2 regions of the Vibrio gallaecicus genome follow, and region 2 is predicted to be linked to the other one. Evidence: predicted binding sites of a transcription regulator. Region 2 holds the regulator's gene; the other holds the start of a gene.

Region 1 (5,439 bases), 200 kb from region 2:
AGCTTTAGAACCTAGAGCTTCTTCGATACGGATTAGTTGGTTGTACTTAGCAACACGGTCAGAACGGCTCATAGAACCAGTTTTGATTTGACCTGCAGCTGTACCTACCGCTAGATCAGCGATAGTTGCATCTTCAGTTTCGCCAGAACGGTGAGAGATTACTGCAGTGTAGCCAGCGTCTTTAGCCATCTTGATAGCAGCTAGAGTCTCTGTTAGAGAACCGATTTGGTTGAACTTGATAAGGATAGAGTTAGCTACGCCTTTCTCGATACCTTCAGCAAGAATCTTAGTGTTTGTAACGAACAGATCGTCACCAACGATTTGAAGCTTGTCACCTAGAAGTTCTGTTTGGTGCTTGAAGCCATCCCAATCAGACTCGTCAAGACCGTCTTCGATAGAAACGATTGGGAAGTTGTTCGCTAGCTCAGCTAGGTAGTGGTTGAACTCTACAGAAGTGAAAGTTTTACCTTCGCCCTTCATGTTGTAGATACCAGCTTCTTTGTCGAAGAACTCAGATGCTGCACAGTCCATAGCAAGAGTAACGTCTTTACCTAGTTCGTAACCAGCAGCTGCAACAGCTTCTGCGATAACTTCTAGAGCTTCTGCGTTAGACTTAAGGTTAGGAGCGAAACCACCTTCATCACCAACTGCAGTGCTGTAGCCTTTAGACTTAAGAACTTTAGCTAGGTTGTGGAATACTTCAGCACCTACACGTAGAGCTTCTTTAAGAGTTTTAGCACCAACTGGTTGGATCATGAACTCTTGGATGTCAACGTTGTTATCTGCGTGCTCACCACCGTTGATGATGTTCATCATTGGTAGAGGCATAGAGAATACGCCAGCAGTACCGTTTAGCTCAGCAATGTGCTCGTATAGAGGCATGCCTTTCGCAGCAGCAGCAGCTTTTGCGTTAGCTAGAGAAACAGCTAGGATAGCGTTCGCGCCAAACTTAGACTTGTTATCAGTACCGTCTAGGTCAAGCATGATTTGGTCAACGTCAGCTTGTGCTTTAGCATCAGTACCAACTAGAGCTTCAGCGATTGGGCCGTTTACAGCTTCAATTGCTTTAAGAACACCTTTACCTAGGAAACGTGATTTGTCGCCGTCACGTAGCTCAAGAGCTTCGCGAGAACCAGTAGATGCGCCAGATGGAGCAGCAGCCATACCTACGAAACCGCCTTCTAGGTGTACTTCAGCTTCTACTGTTGGGTTACCACGTGAATCGATGATTTCACGACCTAGAACTTTAACGATCTTAGACATTGAATGTTTCCTTCTCGTTGAATATATATAAATGTCAAAATTAAATAGCAGCAGTACAACTTATACTGCTGCTTGTATTCTTTTACTTATTTAAGTTCGCCGCGCTGGAACTCACCAGCGGCTTTAACGAAACCTGCAAACAGTGGGTGACCGTCGCGAGGTGTTGAAGTGAACTCTGGGTGGAACTGAGCTGCAACAAACCACGGGTGGTTCGGATTCTCAATAACTTCAACCAGTTTCTTGTCCGCAGATAGGCCTGATACTTTTAGACCTGCTTTTTCGATTTGCGGACGAAGATTATTGTTCACTTCGTAACGGTGACGATGACGTTCATGGATCGTCGCGCTACCGTATAATTCGTATGCTTTAGTCCCTTTAGCTAAGTGACAAAGCTGTGAACCCAGGCGCATTGTGCCACCTAGATCCGAAGATTCTGTGCGCTCTTCCACTTTACCTTCGCCATCGATCCATTCTGTAATCAGACCAACAACTGGGTATTTAGTTTCAGAACTAAATTCAGAAGAGTGAGCCCCTTCCATTTTCGCAACGTTACGAGCGTACTCGATAAGCGCTACTTGCATGCCTAGACAGATGCCCAAGTAAGGTACTTTGTTCTCACGAGCGTATTGTGCAGCAAGAATCTTACCTTCAACACCACGGTCACCAAAACCACCAGGAACAAGGATTGCATCTAGACCTTCTAAAACTTCTACGCCACGAGATTCAACATCTTGTGAATCTACGTATTTAATATTAACGCTTAGGCGATTTTTCAAGCCCGCGTGCTTTAGCGCTTCATTTACTGATTTGTATGCATCAGGCAGTTCAATGTACTTACCTACCATACCAATCGTCACTTCACCCGTTGGGTTAGCTTCTTCGTAAATAACTTGTTCCCATTCAGACAAGTCAGCTTCAGGAGCAGTAATGCCGAAACGCTTACATACAAGTTCATCTGTACCCTGAGCTTTAATAAGCTGAGGGATCTTGTAGATAGAGTCAACATCACGCATAGAAATAACTGCATTTTCTTGCACATTACAGAACAAGGCAATTTTCTTACGTTCGTTCGTAGGTATGTTGCGGTCTGAACGACATACTAGAATGTCAGGCTGAATACCAATAGACAGTAGCTCTTTAACAGAGTGCTGCGTTGGCTTAGTTTTAACTTCTCCAGCAGCTGCAAGATAAGGAACAAGAGTCAAGTGCATAAACATAGCACGCTCACGACCAAGCTCAACAGCTAGTTGACGGATCGCTTCCATAAATGGCAGAGACTCGATATCACCAACAGTACCACCAACTTCAACCAACGCAATATCATGGCCTTCAGCGCCAGAAATAACACGCTCTTTGATAGAGTTAGTGATGTGTGGAATAACCTGAATAGTTGCACCTAGGTAATCACCACGGCGTTCTCTTGCTAGAACGTCTGAGTAAACACGACCTGCAGTGAAGTTGTTACGCTTGGTCATCTTGGTGCGAATGAATCGCTCGTAGTGACCAAGGTCAAGGTCAGTTTCAGCGCCATCTTCCGTGACGAACACTTCACCGTGTTGAGTTGGGCTCATAGTGCCTGGGTCAACGTTGATGTAAGGGTCAAGCTTCATCATAGTCACTTTAAGACCACGAGCTTCTAAAATAGCTGCAAGAGATGCTGCAGCAATGCCTTTACCTAGAGAGGATACAACCCCGCCAGTAACAAAAATGTAATTTGTCGTCATGTTTAACCTGAAATTGGTTGAATGAGGGAAATGGACTACTTCTGGACGGGATGAAAATATACCAGAAGCCCCTTATCGCCACAACGTGAAATCTATCACACTGCTATTTTTTATTTTTTGCTTCAAATCAATTCATCGCTAAAGGCTTTATCTCATTTTCTCTTCAACCTTGACTTCATCCCACATAGAATCAAGCTCTTGAAGAGAAAAATCCGTTAATTCCTTACCTTTATTTATTACTTTTTTTTCTACACCTTGAAATCTTCTTTCAAATTTCAAATTGGCTTTATTAAGGGCTGATTCTGGATTTTTCCCTAAGTGACGCACTAAATTAACCGTCGCAAAGAGTAAATCACCCAGTTCTTCTTCCACTAAGTCTTCATTTGGAGTCACTTGCATAGCCTCTTCAAGCACTTCATCGACTTCCTCAAGAACCTTCCCTACAACAGGACCTATCGTGTCCCAATCAAAACCATATTTCGCAACTTGCTTTTGTATTTTATGAGCCTTGGAAAGTGCAGGTAAAGATTTTGGTATTGAGTCTAGAATACTTTCCTGAGTTTTTCCTATTTGAGATTTTTCTTTAGCTTTCTCTGCCTCCCAATTTGCATTTATTTCTTCGTCATTCTCAAATTTGGCATCGGAGAAAACATGAGGATGACGACGAGTTAGCTTTTCATTCACTCCATCAACCACATCCGAAAACTCAAACAAACCTTGCTCTTTAGCTAGTTGGCTATAAAAGATCACCTGAAACAATAAATCACCCAGTTCTTCTTGAAGATTAGGCCAGTCCTTATTATGAATTGCGTCCACCACCTCATAGGTTTCTTCGATAGTATGTGGAACAATGGTTTCAAAATTTTGTTTTAAATCCCAAGGACAGCCACCTTTTGGATCGCGCAGCTTAGTCATGATCTGTTCAAGTTGTTCAATCGGGTGATTCATCGTTTCCTTCCTATTACTGTCTTTGTTTTTAATAATTTAAAACATCGATTAAAACTAAAAAAGGTGAGCAGCCAAAACCACTCACCTTTGTTGATACTATCTAATCTCTAATTACGTATCTTTCACTAAGCAGTTGTTACTTTAACAAGGCAACAAGCTTTCACGATTCCTGAGCATAGCTTGCCTATGTGATGGAACAAGAAAGCGCAGTTAACGCAGTAAAAGTGACTAATGCAACGTGAAAGTTAGCCGAGGCGTTTGACGCTCATTACATCTTTAATTTGTTCAACTCGACTCGTCACTCGACTCAGAATTTCAATATTCGTTACTTCTAAATCAAAATCCATGACCGACAGCTGACGTTTATAGTCAATACGGCTCTTCATCGTCGTTACGCTGACTTTTTCATTCGCGAACAATGATGTGATGTCTTTCAATAAACCATTACGTTCTAGGGCTTCTACACGCAAAGTCAGAATATACGAACCAACAAAACCGCTTCCCCATACCGTATCAATGATTCGCTCTGGCGCATGTAAACTCAGCTCACTTAGCTGTTCACAATCACTGCGGTGTACTGAGATACCACGACCTTGAGTAATATAACCTTTGATATCATCGCCAGGGATCGGCTGACAGCAACGTGCTAAGTGATTCATAAGGTTGTCGACCCCTTCCACCACAACCGCATCTTTACGAGGTCGGCTTTGCTGCGCGGGTTTTGCCTCTGACTCTCTGAGCTTCTCTAGCGCTTTTTGGTCTTCTTCTTCAGCGGTCGGCTTATTAACTAATGCGTTAATATGATTCACAACTTGGTTTACACGAAGATCGCCACTACCTACGCCAGCATAAAGCTCATCAGGGGTATTTACGTTAAAACGCTTTAGAGCGTATTGTTCGGCATCTTTTAATGTTGCACCGACTTTCGCTAATTCCACATCGAGAATATCACGACCCGCTTCTAAATTTTTCTCTCGACTTTGAGCACGGAACCACGCGTTAATTTTTGCACGAGCTCTGCTTGAGTGGACAAATCCAGTTGTTGGATTTAACCAGTCTCTGGAAGGATTCGGCTCTTTCTGAGTAATAATTTCGACTTGATCGCCCATGGTGAGCTTATGGGTGAATGGTACGATTCGCCCCGCCACTTTGGCACCGATACAACGGTGACCAACCATTGAGTGAATATGGTAAGCAAAATCTAATGGCGTTGCGCCCATTGGTAAGTCGACAACATCACCTCGCGGTGTAAACGCATAGACCCTGTCATCAAAGACTTGGCTTCGGACTTCATCCAACATCTCACCCGAGTCAGACATTTCTTCTTGCCAGTCAATCAGCTTACGTAGCCAAGTGATCTTCTCATCGTATCCACTGCGAGCAGCTGTTGCGCCTTCTTTGTATTTCCAGTGCGCAGCTACACCCAATTCAGAATCTTCATGCATTTGCTTGGTTCGAATCTGAATTTCAATAGTTTTACCTTCAGGACCTAAAACCACGGTAT
Region 2 (14,453 bases):
GCTTACTCTGACGGCTTTGGTCCTAAGCCAGGCGATGTTACTCATCTACCTTATAATGATATAGCCGCTTTAGAAGCACACATCTCTGAGCGCACTTGTGCTGTGATGATGGAACCATTGCAAGGTGAGGGCGGTATTATTTCGCCAACATCTGAATTCATGAATGCTGTCCGTGAACTGTGTGATAAACACAATGCGCTTCTTATTTTTGATGAAGTACAAACAGGTAATGGTCGTACTGGTGATTTCTACGCTTACCAAGGTTTAGGTGTAACGCCAGATATTCTTAGTACAGCAAAATCTCTTGGTGGCGGCTTCCCTATTGGTGCAATGCTGACTACTGACGCTTTAGCTCCTCACCTTAAAGTGGGTACTCATGGTTCAACTTACGGTGGTAACCCGTTGGCTTGTGCAGTAGCAGAAGCGGTAGTTGATGTGGTGAGCCAACCTGAAACTTTAGCGGGTGTTAAAGAGCGTGAAGCGCTATTCCGTGAAGGTTTGACTAGAATAAATGATAAGTACCAAATTTTTAGTGAAGTACGTGGTAAAGGTTTACTGCTAGGTGCTGCACTTAATGAGAAATGGCAGGGTCGAGCTCGTGATGTATTAGTTGCTGCGGGTAAAGAAGGCTTGATGGTATTGGTTGCGGGAGCGAATGTAGTCCGTTTCACACCGTCACTTGTCATCACTAAACAAGAAATTGAAGAAGGCTTAGCAAAACTAGACAAAGCAATCGCGACGTTAGTTTAGCCTCAAAGCTCGCGTCATAAGAATATTCGCCATAGAGCGATTCTATGATGACTTGCTAAAGGCCCAGACTGTCTAGTTTTGGGCCTGTTTTGCATCTGGAGGGAATATTGATGCTAGTTGTTCGCCCTATTAAATTATCTGATTATGACGCGCTGCATGCTTGCGCCGTTGAATCAGGACATGGATTCACATCTCTTCCTGTAAATGAAGAGCTCCTAACTAACCGCATTACGCATTCTGAATACAGCTTTTCCAAAGCGGATGTCACCGAACCTGGTGATGAAGGCTACCTAATGGTTGGCGTTGATAGCGAAACAGGAGAAGTGGCCGGTACCACAGGTATCGAAGCTTCTATCGGTTGGGACGTCCCATTTTACTCTTACCATATCAGCAAGGTTGTTCACTCATCACAAAAGTTGGGCGTGAACAATGTTGTTAAGCTTCTGACTTTTGGTAATAACTACACAGGCTGCAGTGAAATTTGTACTTTGTTTTTACGTCCATCTTTCCGTGGGGGATTGAATGGTCGTTTGATGTCAAAGTGCCGTTTCTTGATCATGTCTGAGCACCCAGAGCGTTTCTCCGAAACGATTTTTGCTGAGATGCGTGGCGTATCTGACGCTGATGGTAATTCACCTTTCTGGCAGTGGCTGCAAGAGCATTTCTTCTCTATTGATTTCACGCTGGCAGATTATTTAACCGGTATCGGAAAAAAAGGCTTTATTGCTGATCTTATGCCTAAGTTACCGATATACGTGAATTTACTGAGCCAAGAAGCTCAAGCGGTAATCGGACAGGTTCACGATAATACTCGCCCAGCATTAAAGCTGTTAGAGCGAGAAGGTTTTACGAACCGAGGTTATGTCGACATTTTTGACGCTGGTCCAACTGTTGAATGTGATTTACGAAATATTGAATCTGTTCGCCATTCGATCAGAGCACAGGTGAAGATCTCGGAGCATTCAAGCTCTCAAGATTACCTAATTGGTAATACCTCGTTTGAAAATTTCCGAGCGGTTGCAGCGAAAGGTGCATACGATCAAGCGAGTGATAAGGTGATCCTATCACCAGAAGTTGCTAAAGCTTTAGAAGTTAAAGAAGGCGACTTTGTTCGCATGCTCGTTCAGTAAGTCTGTTTCGGCTTCTTTGTGGAGTCGTGAAATGACTGAAGCGATAAATGACCAAAGCTAGAAATGCTCAAGGTTAGAAATGACCAAAGAAAGTGCATTAAGTACTTTTTGAAAAATTGTAAGTAAGGACAGTAGTATGACTCAGTGGATTGCAGGGCAATGGGTAGCCGGACAAGGCGAAGCGATGACATCAGTCAGCCCATTTAATAATGAGGTTGTTTGGCAAGGCGACAGTGCAACTCCAGCTCAAGTGGAATCAGCAGTTAGCGCGGCGCGTAACGCATTTGTAGGTTGGAAGAAATTAAGTTTTGCTGAGCGTGAAGCTATTGTTTTGGCTTTCGCTGAAAAAGTGAAAGAAAACAGTGAAGAAATTGCACAGATTATTGCAAAAGAAACGGGCAAACCAATTTGGGAGACTCGTACTGAAGCAGGTGCAATGGCAGGTAAGATTGCCATTTCAATTCGTGCATATCATGAACGTACAGGTGAAGCTTCTCGTGAAGCTGCTGGCAACCAAATTGTACTTCGTCACCGCCCATTGGGTGTAATGGCTGTCTTCGGTCCTTATAACTTCCCTGGTCACTTGCCTAACGGTCATATTGTTCCAGCATTGCTATCGGGTAATACCGTGGTATTCAAACCTTCAGAGCAGACGCCTTGGACGGGTGAGTTTGCTATGAAGTTATGGCAAGAGGCGGGCTTACCTGCAGGTGTCATTAACCTTGTGCAAGGCGCTAAAGAAACAGGTATCGCATTAGCTGACTCAAAAGGCTTAGATGGGGTGCTATTTACGGGTAGTGCAAATACCGGTCATATCCTACATCGTCAATTTGCAGGTCAGCCGGGTAAAATGCTGGCGCTTGAAATGGGCGGCAACAACCCTATGGTTATCTCTGACCAATATGGAGATGTCGACGCGACGGTTTATACCATTATTCAATCTGCGTTTATTAGTGCGGGTCAACGCTGTACTTGTGCTCGTCGCTTATATGTACCAGTGGGAGAGAAGGGCGACTTACTCATTAATAAATTGGTAGCCGCGACTCAGAAGATTCGTGTCGATCAACCTTTTGCAGAACCAGCACCTTTCATGGGACCACAAATTTCAGAAGCGGCTGCGAAGTTTATTCTTGATGCTCAAGCAAACCTTCAGTCTCTTGGAGGCGTTAGCCTAGTAGAAGCTAAAGGGCTTGAAGCTGCATTTGTGACTCCTGGTATTATCGATGCAACAAACATTGCTGAGTTGCCTGATGAGGAATATTTTGGACCACTTCTACAAGTTGTGCGTTACCAATCATTGGAAGAGGCCGTAAACCTAGCTAACGATACTCGTTTTGGCTTATCTGCAGGTCTTGTTTCAACGGATGACTCTGAATGGGAATATTTCGTGGATCATATCCGTGCAGGTATTGTAAACCGTAACCGACAACTGACAGGGGCAAGTGGTGATGCACCATTTGGTGGACCTGGTGCGTCGGGTAACTTACGACCAAGTGCTTACTACGCTGCGGATTACTGTGCTTATCCAATGGCTTCAATGGAAGGTGGAGAGACATTGCTGCCCGCGACATTTAGCCCAGGTATTGAACTTTAAATAAATCACTGAATATAAAGCTTAAATACTAGCCTTATCTCGATGTAAGGCTAGTCATAATAATAAAAACTCTGGTGATTGCTTATTCATGGAAAGCTTCTGCCAGTGACAATGATTGCAAAATGGCTGCGGCATAAGCGGTAGCTTATCTTCTTAATCCAATATCTCTAGCTTGCTAGTACCCTCGACAAGGAGTCACCATGACGCCCGATCTATTATTCAGCTCATTATGGAACGATTATATTCAACGTTTATGCCCTTCAGCAGCTCAAGTTCAGCAGCTGTTGAAAGAAGACGAAGCGTTGATCAACGACCATATTGCACTGCGAACTTTCAACGTAGCCCCGCTTGGCATTGATACTCTAGCCAAACCATTTATAGATCTAGGCTATCAAGCTTGTGGTGATTATCTTTTCGAAAGTAAAAAATTAGTCGCGAAGCATTTTGAACACCCAGATCCAAATCAACCAAAAGTGTTCATTAGTGAACTTAAAGTTGAAGAGTGTTCAGCGGAGTTACAAACAATCGTTGCTAAGCTTGTGAAGCAATTGGACACCAATAAGCTAAAAGGTCATGAGTTCCTATTTGGTGGGCGACTATGGGATTTAAGCTTTGTGGATTTCCAAGTGTTGGCAAAAGAAAGTGAGTACGCTTCTTGGCTTGCGGCACATGGTTATGGGGCAAACCATTTCACAGTAAGTGTGAATCAACTGAATAAGTTTGATGAAGTTCAGTCTGTGAATGACTACTTGAGAGATGAAGGTTTTACTATCAATAGTGCTGGTGGAGAAGTAAAAGGATCACCTGAAGTGCTTCTTGAACAATCTTCAACGATGGCGGATAAAGTCGCGGTTACTTTCACCGAAGGTGTCGAAATGATCCCGGGTGGCTTTTACGAATTTGCTAAGCGCTACGTGATGGCAAATGGGGAAATCTATACTGGTTTTGTTGCGGCTTCTGCCGATAAGATTTTTGAAAGTACAGATAGCTAATCTAACTTGTGTTCTCTAGAGGCTTTCATTACTAAGCCCTAGAACCTAGAACCTAGAACCTAGAACCTAGAACCTAGAACCTAGAACCTAGAACCTAGAACCTAGAACCTAGAACCTAGAACCTAGAACCTAGAACCTAGAGCCTAGAAAAGAAAAAGCCACCAACTTTGCAGCTGGTGGCTTTAATATTTGTCTCGGCTTTTAATTGCTAGCTAGAGCGATTAAAAATTAGCGAGTACCGTAAACAACGATAGTCTTACCGTGAGCTGAAATTAAGTTCTGCTCTTCTAGCATCTTCAAGATACGACCAACAGTCTCACGTGAACAGCCAACAATCTGACCGATCTCTTGACGAGTGATCTTGATTTGCATGCCGTCTGGGTGAGTCATTGCATCTGGCTGTTTAGCTAGGTTTAGTAGCGTTTGAGCGATACGACCAGTCACGTCAAGGAAAGCTAAGTCACCTACTTTTTGGCTAGTCACTTGTAGACGATTAGCCATTTGAGATGATAGACGCATTAAGATGTCTGGGTTCACTTGGATAAGTTGACGGAATTTCTTAAATGAAATTTCAGCCACTTCACAAGGAGATTTAGCACGAACCCAAGCAGTACGCTCTTGGTCTTCTTCAAATAGACCAAGCTCACCAATAAAGTCACCTTGGTTTAGGTAAGAAAGAATCATCTCCTTACCTTCTTCATCTTTGATTAGAACCGCAACAGAACCTTTTACGATGTAGTACAAGGTTTCCGCTTTTTCACCAGCGTGAATTAGCGTGCTTTTAGAAGGGTACTTATGAATATGACAATGTGACAGAAACCATTCTAATGTTGGATCGGTTTGAGGTTTACCTAGAACCATAATATCTCACTTCCTCTGCAGGGTATGCTTGCTGCTTTCCGTATTAATTAGCTAAGCCTAAATTAGGCTTTAGGGTAAGAGCACTTTTTCAGTGCTGCAAGCTATCTTTTGTTTCGGACTAAAATAGTATCCTTTTTCAGTCACTATTTCTTGATTTTAATCGTGACCAAGCTGCGATTTTTTACGCAAAATTGTGCACATGATCACGGTATGAAAAGTAACCTGATAAAATGACGTTCTGTTAACCTATTTTTCCAGTTTCAATCAGCTGTTGAAGGATAGGTCTAACAATGAGCTCCATAGCAAAGCTCATCTTCCCGCCTGGCACGACTAGCGTATTATGTCGCGACATAAATGAGCCATCAATCATTGCTAAAAGGTATGGGAAATCGACATTTTTAATGCCACGCAATCGAATGACTACGAAGCTTTCATCTAAACTAGGGATTCCTTTTGCGTTCAGAGGGTTTGATGTATCGACTGTCGGAACACGTTGGAAGTTGATATGAGTACGTGAAAATTGTGGTGTAATGTAATTCAAATAGTCGTCCATTGAACGAACAATGGAGTCCATTACCGCTTCACGAGAATGCCCTCGGTCGCGAGTATCTCGGACGAACTTTTGAATCCACTCTAAGTTTACGATGGGTACCATGCCAATCAATAAATCGACATGTTGTGAGGCATTAATGTCGCCATCCACAACACCACCGTGTAGTCCTTCATAGAACATCACATCCGAGTTTTCAGGAATATCCTGCCAAGGCGTGAAAGTGCCTGGCATTTGATTATATGGAACGGCTTCATCAAAAGTATGAAGGTAGCGGCGTACTTGCCCTGTACCTTCATTACCATATTTACGGAAAAACTCAGCCAGTGCTCCAAAGTCGTTGGCTTGTGGGCCAAAGTAACTGATGTGCTTTCCTTGTTCGCGTGCTTTACGGATCTCTACATCCATTTCTGGGCGAGTGAAGCGGTGAAAGCTATCGCCTTCTACCCATGCTGCCTTTACGTCCATCATATTGAACATTTTTCTAAAGGCTTCGGAAGTTGTAGTTGTACCGGCTCCTGATGAACCCGTTACTGCGATAATTGGATGTTTAGCGGACATGACAACCCTTGTCTTTGTAGTAACTTACTTGTTAGCAATCGCTTTCACTATAACATGGCTCACTGGCTAGCGCAGCATAGCTCCCTGCCATACGGTTACTCTACTTATTGTTGTTCTTTGATTCCATTCATTGCTTAAACTCAACTTCACATTGTATGACGTAGCTGAATATCAACAGTTTCGTGCAACTCAGAAAAGACGATATTGGCATCGCCTGTCTTCAGTTGGTTTTTTACTTGGTCAATTTTATTTTGTAGAGAAATTTCAACATCCCCGTAATCAGTACCTTCACGAAGCACAAACTCCTTAACGAGGTTTTCTAATGTTTCAGGTGCAATGTCTTGCCATGGAATGATCATAAATACATCTCTATTTTACGGTCAGCTTTTGGTTAGAACCTTATTGGTTCATGGAAATGACGAAAGAAAATAAGGCAACCATTATGCCGAATCTTGAATACTTTCATAGTAGGCAGGCAGTGCTTCTTCTAGCCAGAAGCGAGGTTTTAAGGTGTTCCCAGTGATAAATCCAACATGGCCACCATGCTGGAATAGGCGATAATCGATATTTTCTGGAAGTACAAATTTAGGGATCACGGCATCTGTCATGAATGGGTCATCTTTAGCATGAATGATCTGAGTTGGCAGTTTGATTTTTTGTAATTTTGAAAGAGCTGAACATTTTACATAGTAATCTTGAGCGTTTTTGAAACCATGCAGTGGCGCGGTAATCCTTTCATCAAATTCGTATAAGTGACGAATGTTCTTGATGGATTCAGCGCTGATCCCCAGTTCATCAAGCAGGATCTGCCCTTTTTTCAATGCATTATCTTTTAGTGAATTTAATAAGTACTTTTTATAGATTTTAGAGAAGCCTTGCTCAATTCGGCTTGAACAACTGGCAAGATCAAAAGGGGCTGAAACTATAGTTGCTGCTGATAGTAAAGGATCGTCAGCGTAATCGGCTAGATAATTAGCAAGCATGTTACCACCTAAAGAAATACCTACGGCTACTTTAGGGTTGTCTGGAAATTGTTTGTTTAAAAACTCAAGAAAGAAGCGCGCATCTTCTACTTCGCCTGAATGATAGGCTCTGGCTAATCGGTTCGGTTTTCCGCTGCATCCTCGAAAGTGCATCATGACGGATAACCACCCGTCTTTTGCGAAAGCATTCATTAAGCCGTTAGCATAAGGGCTTTCGAAACTGCCTTCTAGCCCGTGAAATAACACGAAGATAGGTTTTTTCTTTAGCTGTTCACCTGTTGGCTCTTCACTCCAAGCAAGATCGAGAAAATCACCATCTGGTGTATCTAAGGTTTGCCAAGTGGGTTTAAACAGAGTCTGTTTACGAATAAACCGTGGCACCAGAGTCTGTAGGTGAGGGTTTGATAAGCCCGCAGCTGCGGTAAATATGGTCATAGAAAAACTCAGTCCATCCGTTAATGAGTAATTATCTTTTGTATTTCATTCTTTGAGCTTGGTCTATCAGGGCGTTGAGTGCAAGTGTTGGGTTTATCTGAATGGAAGCAATGCTGGCTTATTGAACGAGTAAAGAACAACTCAACTTTCTGGATATAGTAAGCCGTAATAAGTAAATGCAATTAGGGACTTAATATTAAAATAGACAAGATAAACGGTTTTGATTATAGAAAATTTTCTGAGATTAAAAGCTATTGATTAGCGATGTTCGGAGCTGGTTCTGCAAAAGCCGAGTATAGGGATTCTCCACCCAGTAGACGGCAGTAGCGTAAAACCAGAGGCTCGTGATAGTTGGTATCGAGGGGGAGGGTATTAATGCAATCTACTAGATCCGACTGCTGTTGTTTCTCAAGCTGGAGTTCAAACTGAAGGGCTTCTCTGTATAAAGAATCAGATACATGATGCTTTAGGTGCTTTCTGAGCTCGCGATAACTGTGCAGTAAAGCCTCTGAGCGACTTAAACATTGCTGGACTTTGTGCCAGTCCTCTTCGTGAAAGCTAACTTGCTGCTCATCTAGCCATTTAAGTAGCAGCAGCAAATTAACGTTACCATGGAAATTATTTTGGAGAGATAAGCACGCATCTTTTACTTCACGCACACTGTAATACTGAAGGCTGAACTGCCAGAGTCGTTCAAGTGTTAGTGATATCGTTACGTGCTCTAGGCTCATAGGCTATCTATATCCTGTTCCATTTGCTCTAGTTCTTCTTGAGCTGCCATCCAGTCCATTTCAACTTCTTCTAATTGAGATTTGCTGGTTGCTTGCTGTGCCAATACTTTATTAAGTCTAGCTTTATTTTCAGCTTCATAAAGAGAAGTATCTGACAATTCTTGCTCGGCTTCTTCTAAAGAAAGTGTCAGCGAGTCCATTTTCTTTTCAAATTGAGTCAGCTTTTTACGAATTGGTGCAGTCAGTTTTCTGAATTCTGCCTCACGACGCTTTTGATCTTTTTTAGCGGCAGCACTATTGGTGCTTTCTTTTGCAGGAGCAAGTGCTTGCGCTTCTTTACGCTCGACTTTTTGTTGCTCTGATAACCATTTGTAATAGTCAGTTAGGTCACCATCAAAAGGAGCAACTTGCTTGTCATGTACTAAATATAGATCATCAGTTGTCGCGCGGAGTAAGTACCTATCGTGGCTGACAATAACCATTGCGCCTTCAAATGTTTGTAAGGCAAAAGTCAGAGCCTGACGCATATCCAAATCAAGGTGGTTGGTTGGTTCATCAAGTAGAAGTAAGTTCGGCTTTTGCCAAACGACTAATGCCAACACGAGGCGTGCTTTTTCGCCACCAGAGAAAGGTGCGACCTTATCCATGGCTTTTTCACCTTGGAAGCCAAAACTACCCAAGTAATCACGCAACTGCTGTTCTGTGTGCTTTGGCGCAATTTGCATCATGTGCTGCAATGGTGTTTCTTCAGGGTGCAGAGTTTCCAATTGGTGCTGAGCAAAGTATCCGATCTTAACGCCTTGTGAATAACTTAACTCACCACCTTGCTGCTTTAGTTCACCCGAGAGCAGTTTAATCAGTGTCGACTTACCTGCGCCATTACGACCAAGTAAACCAATGCGGCTGCCTGGTACTAAGTTTAAACGAATTTTTTCTAGGATGAGGTGGTCACCATAGCCAGCTGATACCTCGTCCATCATCATGATCGGATTGGGTAAGGCGTCGGGTTCTTTGAATTGGAAGCTAAATGGATTATCAAATTGAGCCGGTAGCACTTGTTCCATTTTTTCTAATGCTTTAATACGGCTTTGAGCTTGGCGAGCTTTTGATGCTTTGTAACGAAAACGGTCAATGTAGCTTTGCATATGCGACATTTGTTTCTGCTGCTTTTGGTACATAGCTTGTTGAAGGATTAGCTTCTGAGCACGCTGTGTTTCAAAAGACGAGTAGTTACCCGTGTATTCATTCAGGAGTTGGTTTTCAACATGAATAATACGGTTCACAATCGGATCTAAGAAGTCTCTATCGTGAGAAATCAGTACAAGTGTACCAGGGTAGTTTTGCAACCAGCGCTCTAACCACATCACAGCATCTAAGTCTAAGTGGTTGGTTGGTTCATCGAGTAACAGTAAATCACTTCGGCATAGCAGTGCTTGCGCTAGGTTTAAACGCATTCGCCAACCACCAGAAAACTGTGGCAAGTTCCATGACATTTGCTCTTGGCTAAAACCTAAACCATCTAACAGTTCGGCCGCGCGTGATTTAATGGTGTAGCCGCCAATCGTTTCTATTTTACCGTGAATCTCAGCCACTAAAGTGCCGTTATCATCTTGTTCAGCTTTAGCCAGTTGCTCTTCTAATCCTCGATATTCTCTATCTCCATCAATCACGTACTCAATGGCCGTTCGCTCTAATGCAGGCGTCTCTTGAGCAACCCACGCTAATTCCCAGTGAGCGGGTTGGCTAAAGGTACCGGCATCAATAGAAAGCTCATCTTTAATAAGTGCAAATAATGTAGATTTACCACAGCCATTTTTTCCGACTAAACCGACTTTATCGCCAGGTTGGATTGTTGCTGAAGCTTGTTCAAGTAATGGTTTACCGCCGCGAAGCAGTTGAATATCAGAAAAAGTAATCATAGAAGTAGCAATTGAAATTAGAGGTGGGCAGACGACAGGCATAGTAGGCGTAAACCAGATAAAAGTCGATCACAATGCAATTTGGGTTATGATGCAGATAACATATTGATAACCTTTACTTGAATACGTACGGTTTTATTTTTGATAAACCAACGTTGTTTCAACGCTTTGCTTTGTAAGGAATGTTTCGAAGGAATGAGTAATACACCATTAGCTAACGATTCAGTGCCTAAAGTGCTGATTATTTACGCTCACCCTGAGCCGAAAAGCTCAATTGCCAATCAGGTGATGATCAAAAAAATCGAGTCGTTGCATCACGTTAAAGTGCATGATATTTATGCTGCGTATCCGGATTTCTTTATTGATGTTCCTTTTGAGCATGAATTGTTAAATCAGCATGATGTGATTGTTTTCCAACATCCCTTGTTTATGTATTCATGTCCATCACTCTTAAAGGAGTGGTTTGATCGCGTGTTATGTAAAGGTTTTGCATTCGGTGACGAAACAGCGTTGCAGGGTAAATATTGGCGCAGTGTGATAACTACAGGTGGTAAAGAAGAAGCATTCGGTGAGAGCGGCTATAATAAATATCCTCTTCAAGAAATTTTACAACCGTTCGAGTTGACGGCTTTACTTTGTAAAATGAACTGGATGGAGCCTTTAGTTTTGCACTGGGCGAGAAATGTTTCGGATGCAGAGCGTTATCAACATGCTGATCAATATCGAGACTGGTTACGTAACCCTTTAGTTATTTTACCGGAAGATTTAACTCAACACTCGGGAGCGCAAGATGGCTCTGACTAATGACTTTCTTCAAGGTAGTGTGATTTTTCTATCAGCTGCAGTTATCGCAGTTCCTATTGCGCAGCGAGCTGGGCTTGGCTCTGTTCTCGGTTACCTATTAGCTGGCGTTGCGATTGGTCCATGGGGTTTTGGGCTAATAAGTGACGTGGAAGCAATATTACATTTCTCTGAATTTGGTGTTGTCTTACTCCTGTTCCTCATCGGATTAGAGCTTAACCCTAAAAAACTGTGGCAAATGCGTGGACCAATCTTAGGGTTAGGTGGCGCTCAGGTTATCTTAAGCACATTATTTATTATGGCAATTGCTAGTTTGTTTGTTGATAGCTGGCAAGTCAGCCTTGTGATAGGTATGGGGCTTGCCCTTTCTTCAACCGCAATAGCGTTAAAAGTCATCGAAGAGAGAGGGCTAGCGGGTAAAGAAGCTGGTGATTCTGGCTTCGCGGTTTTGCTATTCCAAGATATTGCCGTTATTCCTATGCTTGCTATCTTGCCACTACTTGCCGGTAGTTCTGGTGGCGGCTGGCATGATGCCGCGTGGATGATTGCTGGGGTTACTGGTTTATTTATCGGTGGTCACTATTTAGTAAGACCACTGTTTCGCTATGTTGTAATGAGTGGCGTACGAGAACTATTTACTGTTGCAGCACTATTACTGGTCATTGGTATTGCCGTTTTAATGCAGAAAATTGGGCTTTCGATGGCTCTTGGCACCTTTTTAGCGGGTGTGCTGCTTGCCGAAAGTGAATATCGCCATGAGCTAGAAATTGCAATAGAGCCATTTAAGGGATTATTGCTTGGCTTGTTTTTTATTTCGGTGGGCATGGCCGTTAATTTAGGCTTATTAGCTTTAGCACCATTTGAAGTACTGATCGCTGTTGCTGGGTTAGTAATAGCTAAAGGCTTGATTCTGTATTACTTGGCACGAGCATTTTCAATTGGACCTAAAGCCAGAAGCCGAATGGCAATGATTCTAAGCCAAGGTGGTGAATTCGCTTTTGTTATTTTTACCGCCGCAAGTACCCAAGGCATTCTAACTGCAGAGCAAGCTTCTTTTCTATTAGTGGTAGTGAGCTTATCTATGGTGACAACACCATTGATGCTGAAGTTGCAGGATAAGTTTTTTGCTAAGCAATTAAATCAAATTAGTGAAGAAGATGGTGGTATGTCTTCGGATGTGATTGATCGTAGCCCAAGGGTCATTATTGCGGGCTTTGGTCGTTTTGGTCAGATTATCGGGCGTCTTATGTATGCCAATAAAATTCGAATTACAGTACTTGAAAGCGACGCAAGCCAGATTCACCTTTTAAGAAAGTTTGGTTATAAAGTATTTTATGGTGATGCTACTCAACTTGATCTATTGAGAGCTGCAGGGGCGGATAAAGCCGAAGCTATGGTGATTTGTACGGATTCACCTGATGAAATCATGAAAATTGTTGATTTGTGTCGCCATCACTTTCCACGTTTGAAGTTACTTGCACGAGCAAGAAGCCGGGTAGAAGCGTATCAATTGATGAATCATGGCGTGGATAATTACTCTCGGGAAACTTTCTTAGGTGCACTAGATCTAGGTCGACAGACACTGACCGAATTAGGTATGCATCCATATAAAGCAAAAAGAGCCGAAGCACATTTTAGAAAGTTAGATAATGCTATGTTAAAAGAATTGCTGCCTCAGCATACTGAAGATAAAGAATTAGCCTCAAGAGCTAAAGAAGCCCGTAAAGAGCTTGAAGAGATTTTTGGTCATGAGATGGAAAATGATCGTCAATCTCGAAATTACTGGCAATAATTGTATCGGCATTTGTTGCCTAAGTGGCTTAACTACTAAAAACCAAAGCCGTAAAGGATAGATAACGTGAAACAGAAAAAACGCTTTATAGCGGGTGCTAGCTGCCCTAGTTGTAGTACTCAAGACACCCTACGCTGGTGGATTGAGAATAATATAGAGCTCGTAGAATGTGTGGAATGTGACTTCTCGGAACAAAGAAAACCGAAAGCTGTAGAAAAAAATGAACATGCTAAGCAGGAAATGATTGGTATTTTTAAGCCAGAATGATTGAGTTTCAGCAATTCATCCCCATAATGTCGATGTATAAATTTTATTCTTAGGCTCGATGCGTAAAAGAGCCTAGTTCAACCTCCTTGGAGCTCCCATGAAAATTGAAAAGAACGTAGTAGTTAGTGTCGCGTATCAAGTAAAACTTGAAGACGGCGTAGTTGTTGACCAATCGACAATCGAAGCTCCGTTAGATTACCTTCACGGTCACAACAACCTAATTACTGGTCTTGAAACTGAGCTAGAAGGTAAAGTTGCTGGTGATAAATTCTCTGCAACTGTTACTCCTGAAGACGCTTACGGCGAGCACAACGATGCTCTAGTTCAGCGTGTTCCTGCTGATGTATTCCAAGGTGTTGAGCAAATCGAAGTTGGCATGCGTTTCTTAGCAGACACTGATCAAGGTCCTATTCCTGTAGAAGTGACTGAAGTAGACGGCGACGAAGTTGTTGTTGATGGCAACCACATGCTAGCTGGCCAAACTCTAACGTTTGACGTTGAAGTGGTAGCAGTTCGTGAAGCGACTGAAGAAGAAGTTCAACACGGTCACGTACACCAAGAAGGCGGCTGTGGTCACGATCATGAGCATGATCACGAAGGCGGTTGTTGTGGTGGTGAAGATCACGACCACGGTGAAGAGAAAAAAGACGGCTGTTGCGGCGGCGGTAGCTGCGGTTCTCACTAAGAATCGAGCTTTCAGTGTATTAACGCATTGAATAAGAGCCTCCTTAAATGGGGGCTTTTTTATGCCTCAAAGAAAATTACATTGAACATCTTTCGGTTATATTGATACTGAGAAGTTCAAGTTCAAGTTCAAGTTCAAGTTCAAGTTCAACGGAGAACTGTAATGATTCAACCTTTTTCAATAGCAATTCATGGCGGTGCAGGTACGATTTTACGCTCTCAAATGAGTGATGAACTTCATCAAGAGATTATTTCTGCACTCAAAAAGTCAGTCCTGGCTGGATACCATGTACTACAGAATGGTAGTGACGCTGTAGATGCGGTAGTAGAAGCGGTAAAAGTTATGGAAGATTGCCCACATTTTAATGCGGGTAAAGGTTCTGTACTGACTCATGATGAGTTT

Evidence for each region. The regulator CRP, encoded in region 2, controls carbon source genes, mostly activating them, when cyclic AMP is high. The targets are predictions, from matches to a motif close to TGTGANNNNNNTCACA.
Region 1: OCU78_RS12005 (CTP synthase) is a predicted target of CRP. The motif match lies at 3,072-3,087, and genes of this name have one in related genera.

Annotation. Positions count from the first base shown of each region.
Region 1 is NZ_AP025490.1:2,772,121-2,777,559, forward strand. It holds gene eno (phosphopyruvate hydratase) at 1-1,263, opposite strand, end outside; gene OCU78_RS12005 (CTP synthase) at 1,350-2,987, opposite strand; gene mazG (nucleoside triphosphate pyrophosphohydrolase) at 3,135-3,935, opposite strand; gene relA (GTP diphosphokinase) at 4,181-5,439, opposite strand, start outside.
Region 2 is NZ_AP025490.1:2,963,813-2,978,265, reverse strand. It holds gene OCU78_RS13085 (aspartate aminotransferase family protein) at 1-750, shown strand, start outside; gene astA (arginine N-succinyltransferase) at 861-1,880, shown strand; gene astD (succinylglutamate-semialdehyde dehydrogenase) at 2,017-3,474, shown strand; gene OCU78_RS13070 (DUF1338 domain-containing protein) at 3,675-4,466, shown strand; gene crp (cAMP-activated global transcriptional regulator CRP) at 4,695-5,327, opposite strand; gene OCU78_RS13060 (phosphoribulokinase) at 5,569-6,438, opposite strand; gene OCU78_RS13055 (YheU family protein) at 6,585-6,797, opposite strand; gene OCU78_RS13050 (hydrolase) at 6,879-7,856, opposite strand; gene OCU78_RS13045 (TIGR02444 family protein) at 8,108-8,587, opposite strand; gene OCU78_RS13040 (ABC transporter ATP-binding protein) at 8,584-10,506, opposite strand; gene kefG (glutathione-regulated potassium-efflux system ancillary protein KefG) at 10,702-11,310, shown strand; gene kefB (glutathione-regulated potassium-efflux system protein KefB) at 11,297-13,099, shown strand; gene OCU78_RS13025 (YheV family putative zinc ribbon protein) at 13,166-13,366, shown strand; gene slyD (peptidylprolyl isomerase) at 13,464-14,051, shown strand; gene OCU78_RS13015 (isoaspartyl peptidase/L-asparaginase family protein) at 14,214-14,453, shown strand, end outside.